2 regions of the Kitasatospora sp. NPDC091207 genome follow, and region 2 is predicted to be linked to the other one. Evidence: riboswitches for the same ligand, from Rfam matches in the RefSeq annotation. Region 2 holds a riboswitch; the other holds the start of a gene.
The links. Region 2 has a riboswitch for S-adenosylmethionine ahead of ACIQTO_RS17355 (ABC transporter substrate-binding protein). Riboswitches for the same ligand answer to the same signal wherever they lie in the genome.

Region 1: it holds a riboswitch for S-adenosylmethionine, as region 2 does, so the genes downstream of both, thrC (threonine synthase) here and ACIQTO_RS17355 (ABC transporter substrate-binding protein) in region 2, are expected to answer to the same signal.

Annotation. Positions count from the first base shown of each region.
Region 1 covers NZ_JBIVVS010000007.1:5,219-8,842, reverse strand. Annotated here, with positions in the region: gene ACIQTO_RS14565 (ubiquitin-like small modifier protein 1) at 1-252, opposite strand, end outside; gene thrC (threonine synthase) at 292-1,572, opposite strand; SAM riboswitch class I at 1,590-1,721, opposite strand; gene ACIQTO_RS14555 (glucosyl-3-phosphoglycerate synthase) at 1,871-2,899, shown strand; gene ACIQTO_RS14550 (trehalose-6-phosphate synthase) at 2,967-3,624, shown strand, end outside.
Region 2 covers NZ_JBIVVS010000009.1:71,588-75,211, reverse strand. Annotated here, with positions in the region: gene ACIQTO_RS17360 (ABC transporter permease) at 1-564, opposite strand, end outside; gene ACIQTO_RS17355 (ABC transporter substrate-binding protein) at 561-2,216, opposite strand; SAM riboswitch class IV at 2,531-2,640, opposite strand; gene ACIQTO_RS17350 (hypothetical protein) at 3,304-3,462, opposite strand; gene ACIQTO_RS17345 (hypothetical protein) at 3,503-3,624, shown strand, end outside.

The sequences.
Region 1 (3,624 bases), on a different contig from region 2:
GATCGAGACGCTCGCGCCGTCCTTGATCTCGGTCGCCAGACCCTCCGCGAACCGGACGTCGTCGTCATTGACGTAGACGTTCACGAAGCGGCGCAGCTTGCCGGCGTCGTCCAGGATCCGGGCGGCGATCCCGGCGTGGTTCTTCTCCAGGTCGGCGATGACGTCGCCCAGGGTGGCGCCCTCGGCGGCCACCTCGGCGGCACCGCCGGTGTAGGTGCGCAGGATGGTCGGGATGCGGACGGTGGCGCTCATGGGGGTCTCCTCGGGCGGAACGACGGGGCTGCGGGTGGGTCAGGCGGACGCGAGGCCGGCGTCGCGGAACGAGGCCAGCGTCGGGCGGATGACGGCGGTCATCCCGGAGTCGGAGACGGCGTCCAGCGTCTTCAGGCCGTCACCGGTGTTGATCGCGACGGTCTCCTTGGCCGGATCCAGCTGCCCGGTCTCCACCAGCTTCTTCAGCACGCCGACGGTCACCCCGCCCGCGGTCTCGGCGAAGATGCCCTCGGTCCGGGCCAGCAGCTTGATCGCGGCCACCACCTCGACGTCGGTGACGTCCTCGACGGCCCCGCCGGTGCGGCGCGCGATGTCCAGCACGTACGGGCCGTCGGCCGGGTTGCCGATCGCCAGCGACTTGGCGATGGTGTCCGGCTTGACCGGCCGGATCACGTCCTGGCCGGCCTTGAAGGCCGCCGAGACCGGCGAGCAGCCCGCCGCCTGGGCACCGAAGATCCGGTACGGGCGGTCCTCGACCAGGCCCAGCCTGATGAGCTCCTGCAGGCCCTTGTCGATCTTCGTCAGCTGCGAACCCGAGGCGATCGGGATGACGATCTGCTCCGGCAACCGCCAGCCGAGCTGCTCGCAGATCTCGTACGCCAGCGTCTTGGAGCCCTCGCCGTAGTACGGGCGCAGGTTGACGTTGACGAAGCCCCAGCCCTCACCGGCCGGGTCCCCGATCAGCTCCGAGCAGAAGCGGTTCACGTCGTCGTAGTTGCCCTCGATGCCGACCAGCTCGCCGCCGTAGACACCGGCCATGACGACCTTGCCCTGCTCCAGGTCGTGCGGGATGAACACGCAGGACTTGAAACCGGCCCGCGCCGCCGCCGCGCCCACCGCACCGGCCAGGTTGCCGGTCGAGGAGCAGGACAGGGTGGTGAAGTCGAACGCCCGCGCCGCCTCGATCGCACAGGCGACCACGCGGTCCTTGAACGAGTGCGTCGGGTTGCCCGAGTCGTCCTTGATGTGCAGCTGGGCGGTGAAGCCGAGCTCGCGGCCCAGGTTGTCCGCCTTCACCAGCGGGGTCCACCCCGGGTTGAGGTTCGGCTTGCCGGCGACATCGGCCGGGACGGGCAGCAGCGGCGCGTAGCGCCAGATCGACGCCGGACCGGCCTCGATCCGCTTGCGGAGCTCCTCCGCACCCTCGCTGCCGAAGTCGTAGGCGATCTCCAGCGGCCCGAAACACTCCACACAGGCGAAGCTGGGACCGAGCGGGAACCGGGTACCGCACTCCCGACAGGACAGTGCGACGGCGGGGCCGAGATCAACGGTGGCGGGTGCGGCGGTGTCGATAGCCATGATGGCGGAGGCCTCTCTCCTCATCTTCCCCGTGACGCGGGCGCGCCACAGGACGGAATTGGCACCTGTCCCGCCGGGGCCGAAGCCTGCCGTGCGAGAAGGTTGCCGGGACGTCAACGGGCCGTTCCCTCAGTCCCTCTGGATGAGCTCTGTGAAGTTGTGGTCCTGCTCAGCGGTGACCCCGGCGTGCGAAGGTCCGATCGCTGTACGAAGACTGTATCCGAAGGCGTCAACCCTGAACGGGACCGTCCGCCACGCGAGATGCCCCGTCCCACCCCGATCCGCCGAGGAGTGCTCCGTGCCCGCCGAACCGACTCCCGCGCTCCTCCCGAAGGCGGCGTCCTGGCTGCGCCGCCGCTCGTGGAGCGCGGCCGACCGCCCGGTGCGCGCCCTGCTGGAGGCCAAGCGGGCGGCGGGCCCGGCCGGCACCGTCAGCGTGGTGCTGCCCGCCCTGGACGAGGAGGCCACCGTCGGCGACATCGTCCGCACCGTGCGCCGCGAGCTGATGGAACGCCTGCCCCTGGTCGACGAGCTCGTCGTCGTCGACTCCGGATCCGTGGACGGCACCGCCGCCGCGGCCGCCGGGGCGGGCGCCCGGGTGGTCCACCGGGACGACATCCTGCCCCGGCTGCCCGCCGCCCCCGGCAAGGGCGAGGTGCTCTGGCGCTCGCTGCTGGTCACCAGCGGCGAGATCGTCTGCTTCGTCGACGCCGACCTCCGGTCCTTCGACCCCGCGTTCGTCTCCGGCATCATCGGCCCGCTGCTCACCGAGCCGGACATCCAGCTGGTCAAGGCCATGTACGACCGCCCGCTCGAAGTGGCGTCGGGCGGCCCGGACGCCGCCGTCGTCCCCTCCGGCGGCGGGCGGGTCACCGAGCTGGTCGCCCGCCCCCTGCTCAATCTGCACTGGCCGGAACTCGCCGGTTTCGTGCAGCCGCTCGGCGGCGAGTACGCGGCCCGCCGCTCGCTCCTCGAACGGCTGCCGTTCCCCACCGGCTACGGCGTCGAACTCGGCCTCCTGGTGGACGCCCTGGAGTTCGCCGGCCTGGACGCCCTCGCCCAGGTGGACGTGGGCGTACGCCACCACCGCCACCAGGACGGCCAGGCACTCGGCCGGATGGCCGCCACCATCTACCGCACCGCCCTGGAACGCCTCGACCGCACCCACCGGCTGAAGGCCTCGGCCGACCTGGTCCACCCGCTGCTCACCCAGTTCACCCGCGACCCGCGGACCCGCGCCTTCACCGCCCACACCCACCCGGTCACCGCCGTGGAACGGCCCCCGATGCACACCGTCCCCGAGTACGCGAACCGCCACCTCGGTTAGGTCCGGGGCCACGGCCGGAAACCACGGTGGGGGTTTGCCGACCCGGACCCACGGCAACATGCCAACCATGGGCGATCTCACGACCGAACGTTCGAGTGCGACCGGTTCCGCCGCCGTACTGGTGGCCTCCAACCGGGGACCGGTGTCGTTCAGCACCGGGGACGACGGCACCCTGACCCTGCGCCGGGGCGGCGGCGGGCTGGTCTCGGGGCTCTCCGCGATCGACGACCCGCACGCCGTCTGGGTCTGCGCGGCACTGGGCGAGGCCGACCGCCGCGCCGCCCGGGAGGCCCCGGACGGCCGCCTCGACCGCGCCGGCCACGAGGTCGGCGGACAGGCCGTCCGGATGCTCGACATCGACCCGGACACCTTCGCCCGCGCCTACAACGGCGTCGCCAACTCGACCCTCTGGTTCGTCCACCACCTGCTCTACGCCACCCCGACGGCCCCGTCCTTCGGCGCGGAGTTCCGCGCCGAGTGGCAGGCCTACACCGCCTACAACACCGCCTTCGCCGAGGCCCTCGCCGCCGAGGCCGCGCCCGGGGCCGCGGTGCTGATCCAGGACTACCACCTCTCGCTGGCACCGGCCCTGCTCCGGGCCGCCCGCCCCGACCTGCGCATCGGCCACTTCTCGCACACCCCGTGGGCCCCGCCCGAGTACTTCCGGCTGCTGCCGGACGACGTGGCCGCGAGCGTGCTCACCGGCATCCTGGGCGCCGACCGGG
Region 2 (3,624 bases):
CCGGCCCGAGGCCGGGAACCAGTCCAGCCAGATCGCGAAGACCAGTTTCAGCAACAGCCCGAAGAAGAAGACCGGGGTGGCGTAGGTGAGGATCGCGAACAGCCGCAGCGCGACATCGGGCGCGCGGTCCCGGTAGGAGGCGGCCACCATGCCCAGCGGCAGGCCGACCGCCAGCGCGACCAGCAGCGCGACGGCGGACAGCTCGACGGTCGCGGCGCCGTAGGTCCGCAGCACCTGCGACACCGCCTGGTTGTCGGTGGCCGTCGTGCCGAAGTCCCCGGTGAACACGGCCCGCAGGTAGTCGAGGTACTGGGTGAGCAGCGGCTGGTCGTAGCCCGCCCGGTGCAGTCTGTCCTGCAGTTGGGCCGGGGTCAGCCGGTCGCCGAAGGCGGTGGTGATCGGGTCGCCGGTGGCGCGCATCAGGAAGAAGACGACGCTGACCAGGACGAGCACGGTCGGGACGATGAGGAGGAAGCGGACGACCAGGTAGCGGGCGAGGCCGTACCCGGCGGCGCCGCCGGCCGAGCCGACGGCGCCGGAGGTGTCCTGCGGGTGAGCGGTCACTTCTTCGAGAGCTCCGCCCAGCGGAACTGGTACGCGCTGGTGAGCTTCTCCGGCACACCCTCGATCCCGGCCCGGGTGACGATCGCGGTGGAGCCCTGGAGCAGCGGCAGCAGCGGCAACGCGGCAGCGGTCGCGTCCTGCGCCTGCTGGATCAGCGCGGTGCGCTTGGCCGCGTCGGTCTCGGTCTCCTCCTGCTTGATCAGCGCCCGCACGGCGGGGTCGGCGTAGCCGTTGTTCACCCAGTTGTTCTCGGCGTAGAAGGAGGAGAGGTAGTTGTCGGCGTCGAGGTAGTCCGCGTACCAGCCGAGCTGGTACAGCGGGTACTGGTCGGCGACGCGCTCCTTGCCGTACTGGGCCCAGGCGGTGGACTGCAGCTCCACCTTGAACAGGCCGGTGGCCTCCAACTGGGTCTTGATCAACGCGTACTCGTCCGCCGACGACGAGCCGTAGTGGTCGGGGTTGTACTGCAGGTTCAGGGTGACCGGGGTGCTCACGCCCGCCGCCGAGAGCCGCTGCGCCGCCGCGGCCTTGTCCGGCCCGCCCTTCTTGTCGCCGTAGAGCGACGTGAGGGAGGGGGTGGCGCCGGTGATGCCGTCGGGGACGGAGCTGTAGAGCGGCTGGAAGGTGTTCTTGTAGACCTGCGAGGCGAGCTGGGACCGGTCGATCGAGTCGGCGACCGCCTGACGGACCGCCAGGGCCTTGGCCGGGGCGGCCTGTTGGGTGGCTGAACCGAAGGGCTGGGTCTTGAGGTTGAAGACGATGAACCGGATGCCGTTGCCGGATCCGGTGTGCACCGCGATGCCCTGCTTGCCGGCCAGGTCCTGGAGGTCGGTGATCGGCAGGGTGCGGTAGACCACGTCGATGGTGCCCTGCTGGACGTCGAGCTTGAGATTGCCGGCGTCCGTGTAGTACTTGAGCTGCACGTTCTTGGTCTTCGGGGTGCCGAGCTGCCCCTGGTAGACGGTGTTCGCGGTGAAGGAGACCAACGCGTTCTTCTCGTAGCTGCGGATCGCGTAGGGGCCGCTCCAGGGCTTGCCCGCGACAACGGCCGCGTCGTCGAGGACCTTGTCCGCGGGGAACACCTCCTCGTCCACGACATAGCCGGCCGCGGTGGAGAGGACCTGCGGGAACAGCGTGTCATTGGCCGACTTGAGGGTGAAGACCACCGTGTCCCGGTCCGGCGCCGCCACCGAGAGGAGGTTGTAGAGCAGCGAGGAGGGACCGTTCTTGTCCGCGATCGCCAACTGCCGGTCGAAGCTGAACTTGACGTCGGAGGAGGTCAGTTCGTGCCCGTTGGCGAATGTGAGGCCCGGCTTCAGCGTGACCGTCCAGGTGGTGGGGCCGGTCAGCGCGATCGCGGACGCGAGGTCCGGCGACACGTCCGACGAGCCGTTCCTGGCGCTGAGCAGGGTCGCGTAGACCTCGCTCTCGATCGTCCCCGACCCCGCGTCCCAGGAGCCGGCCGGATCGAGGCCGGTCACCTGGTCGGTGGTGCCGATGGTGACGGCCTTCGCCGCCGCGCCGCTGGTGCCGCCGGCCGTCCGGGAACTGGTGCAGGCCGTCAGGGCCACCACCGCCGCCGTGCCGAGGGCGATGACGGCGAGGCTGTGTCCGGCCGAGCCGGTTCCGGTGCTGCTGGTGAGAGATGACATGGGAATTCCCTGCTTCCGCACGCGTGTTGGACGCGAGTGCGCCGGCCCCGGGGCCGCTCCCGGGGCCGCTCCCCTGGCCTGGGGCCTGGGGTTCGGCCCGGGATTCGGGGCCTGGGGTGTGTGGCCGTACCCGGGATCGGTTCGGGGCGGCGCGCATCGCGAAGAGGTCGATCACTGGACCGGTCCGGCCGGGCGGCCGTCCGGTGGTCAGCGACGACAGAGCGCGCTGGAGACCAACAGCAGGTCGATGTGGCGGCGGCTGAACAGCCCTGCCATGTCGGCCTCCTGGTCTTGGCTCCGGACCATGACCGGAGCGATCGCGCTTGCGGAACGGGACGTCCACCGAGCCTTCACCTGGAGCACCCCACCGCGTCAGGGGGTTGCCGTCCGGCCAGCCAGGGCTTGAACACCGGAACTCGTGGCGCGCTGGAACCGTAGATCAACAAAAGTGCCCGCGTCAATGGCTGTTGAGGTCCGGTCAGGAGATCGGCGGTCGGGCTCGGCCTCGGGTCGGTGTCCGGCGGGGCCGGGTCCTGGCTGCTCAGCGCGTCGCACCAAGGCCGTCGCGGATGTCACGAGCACCGTCGCGGGTGTCACGCCGGTCACGCGTGTCACGGCTGTACCGGGACCGGCCGCCTTTCGGCCGCGGGCCCGCGTCGGCTGCGGCTGCGCGGGCTGCGGCAGCGGCTGGGGGCTCGGGGGCGCCTTCTCCGTGCCCGCCGTCCGGCCGAGCCGCTTGCGGCCGCGCACGACCAGGGTGGTGTCCACCAGCGCGCCGGCGGCGGCCTGGAAGGCACGGGCGGAGCAGGCGTTCAGCTCCTCCAGGGTGCGACGGTTCGATTGACCGAGGATGTCGCGGCTGCCGGAGGGGAGAGCGCGGTGACGAACGGCCGGCTCGCGACCGAGCGCCCGCAGGGCCTCCGCGCGCTCACGCGGCGCGACGGCGAGCCGGAAGCGTGACCCGACGGGGAACCCAGGACTCGGGTTCCACCCCGGAGCCGCGGGTGCAGGACGTGGCAGGACACCACGCGGGCGAGCCGGCGGCGGGCGGCGGTCTCCCCGACCCGCGGTTCGCGGGCCGGCCGGGTCATCGACATCCGGGCGTCGCCCCGCCCAGGGCGACGAGCTGCTCGTCCAGCTCGTCGACGGGCAGCGGCTCCGGCAGCGGGCGGCCCTCCACGACCGCGCGGCGCAGCGTGGTGGGCTCGCCGTCGAAGGGGCGCGCGGTCTCCCGCCTGGTCCCCACCCTCCACCCCACGATCGGCCACGGCGCCGGCGACACCGTCATGCACCACCCCGACCTCACCCGGTACGGCACCAACGCCGAGGCCGACCGCGCCGTCCTCAACGGCGGCCTGGCGATGGCGTGGACGGCGATCACCCTCGCGAGCCGCGAGACCCACCGGGC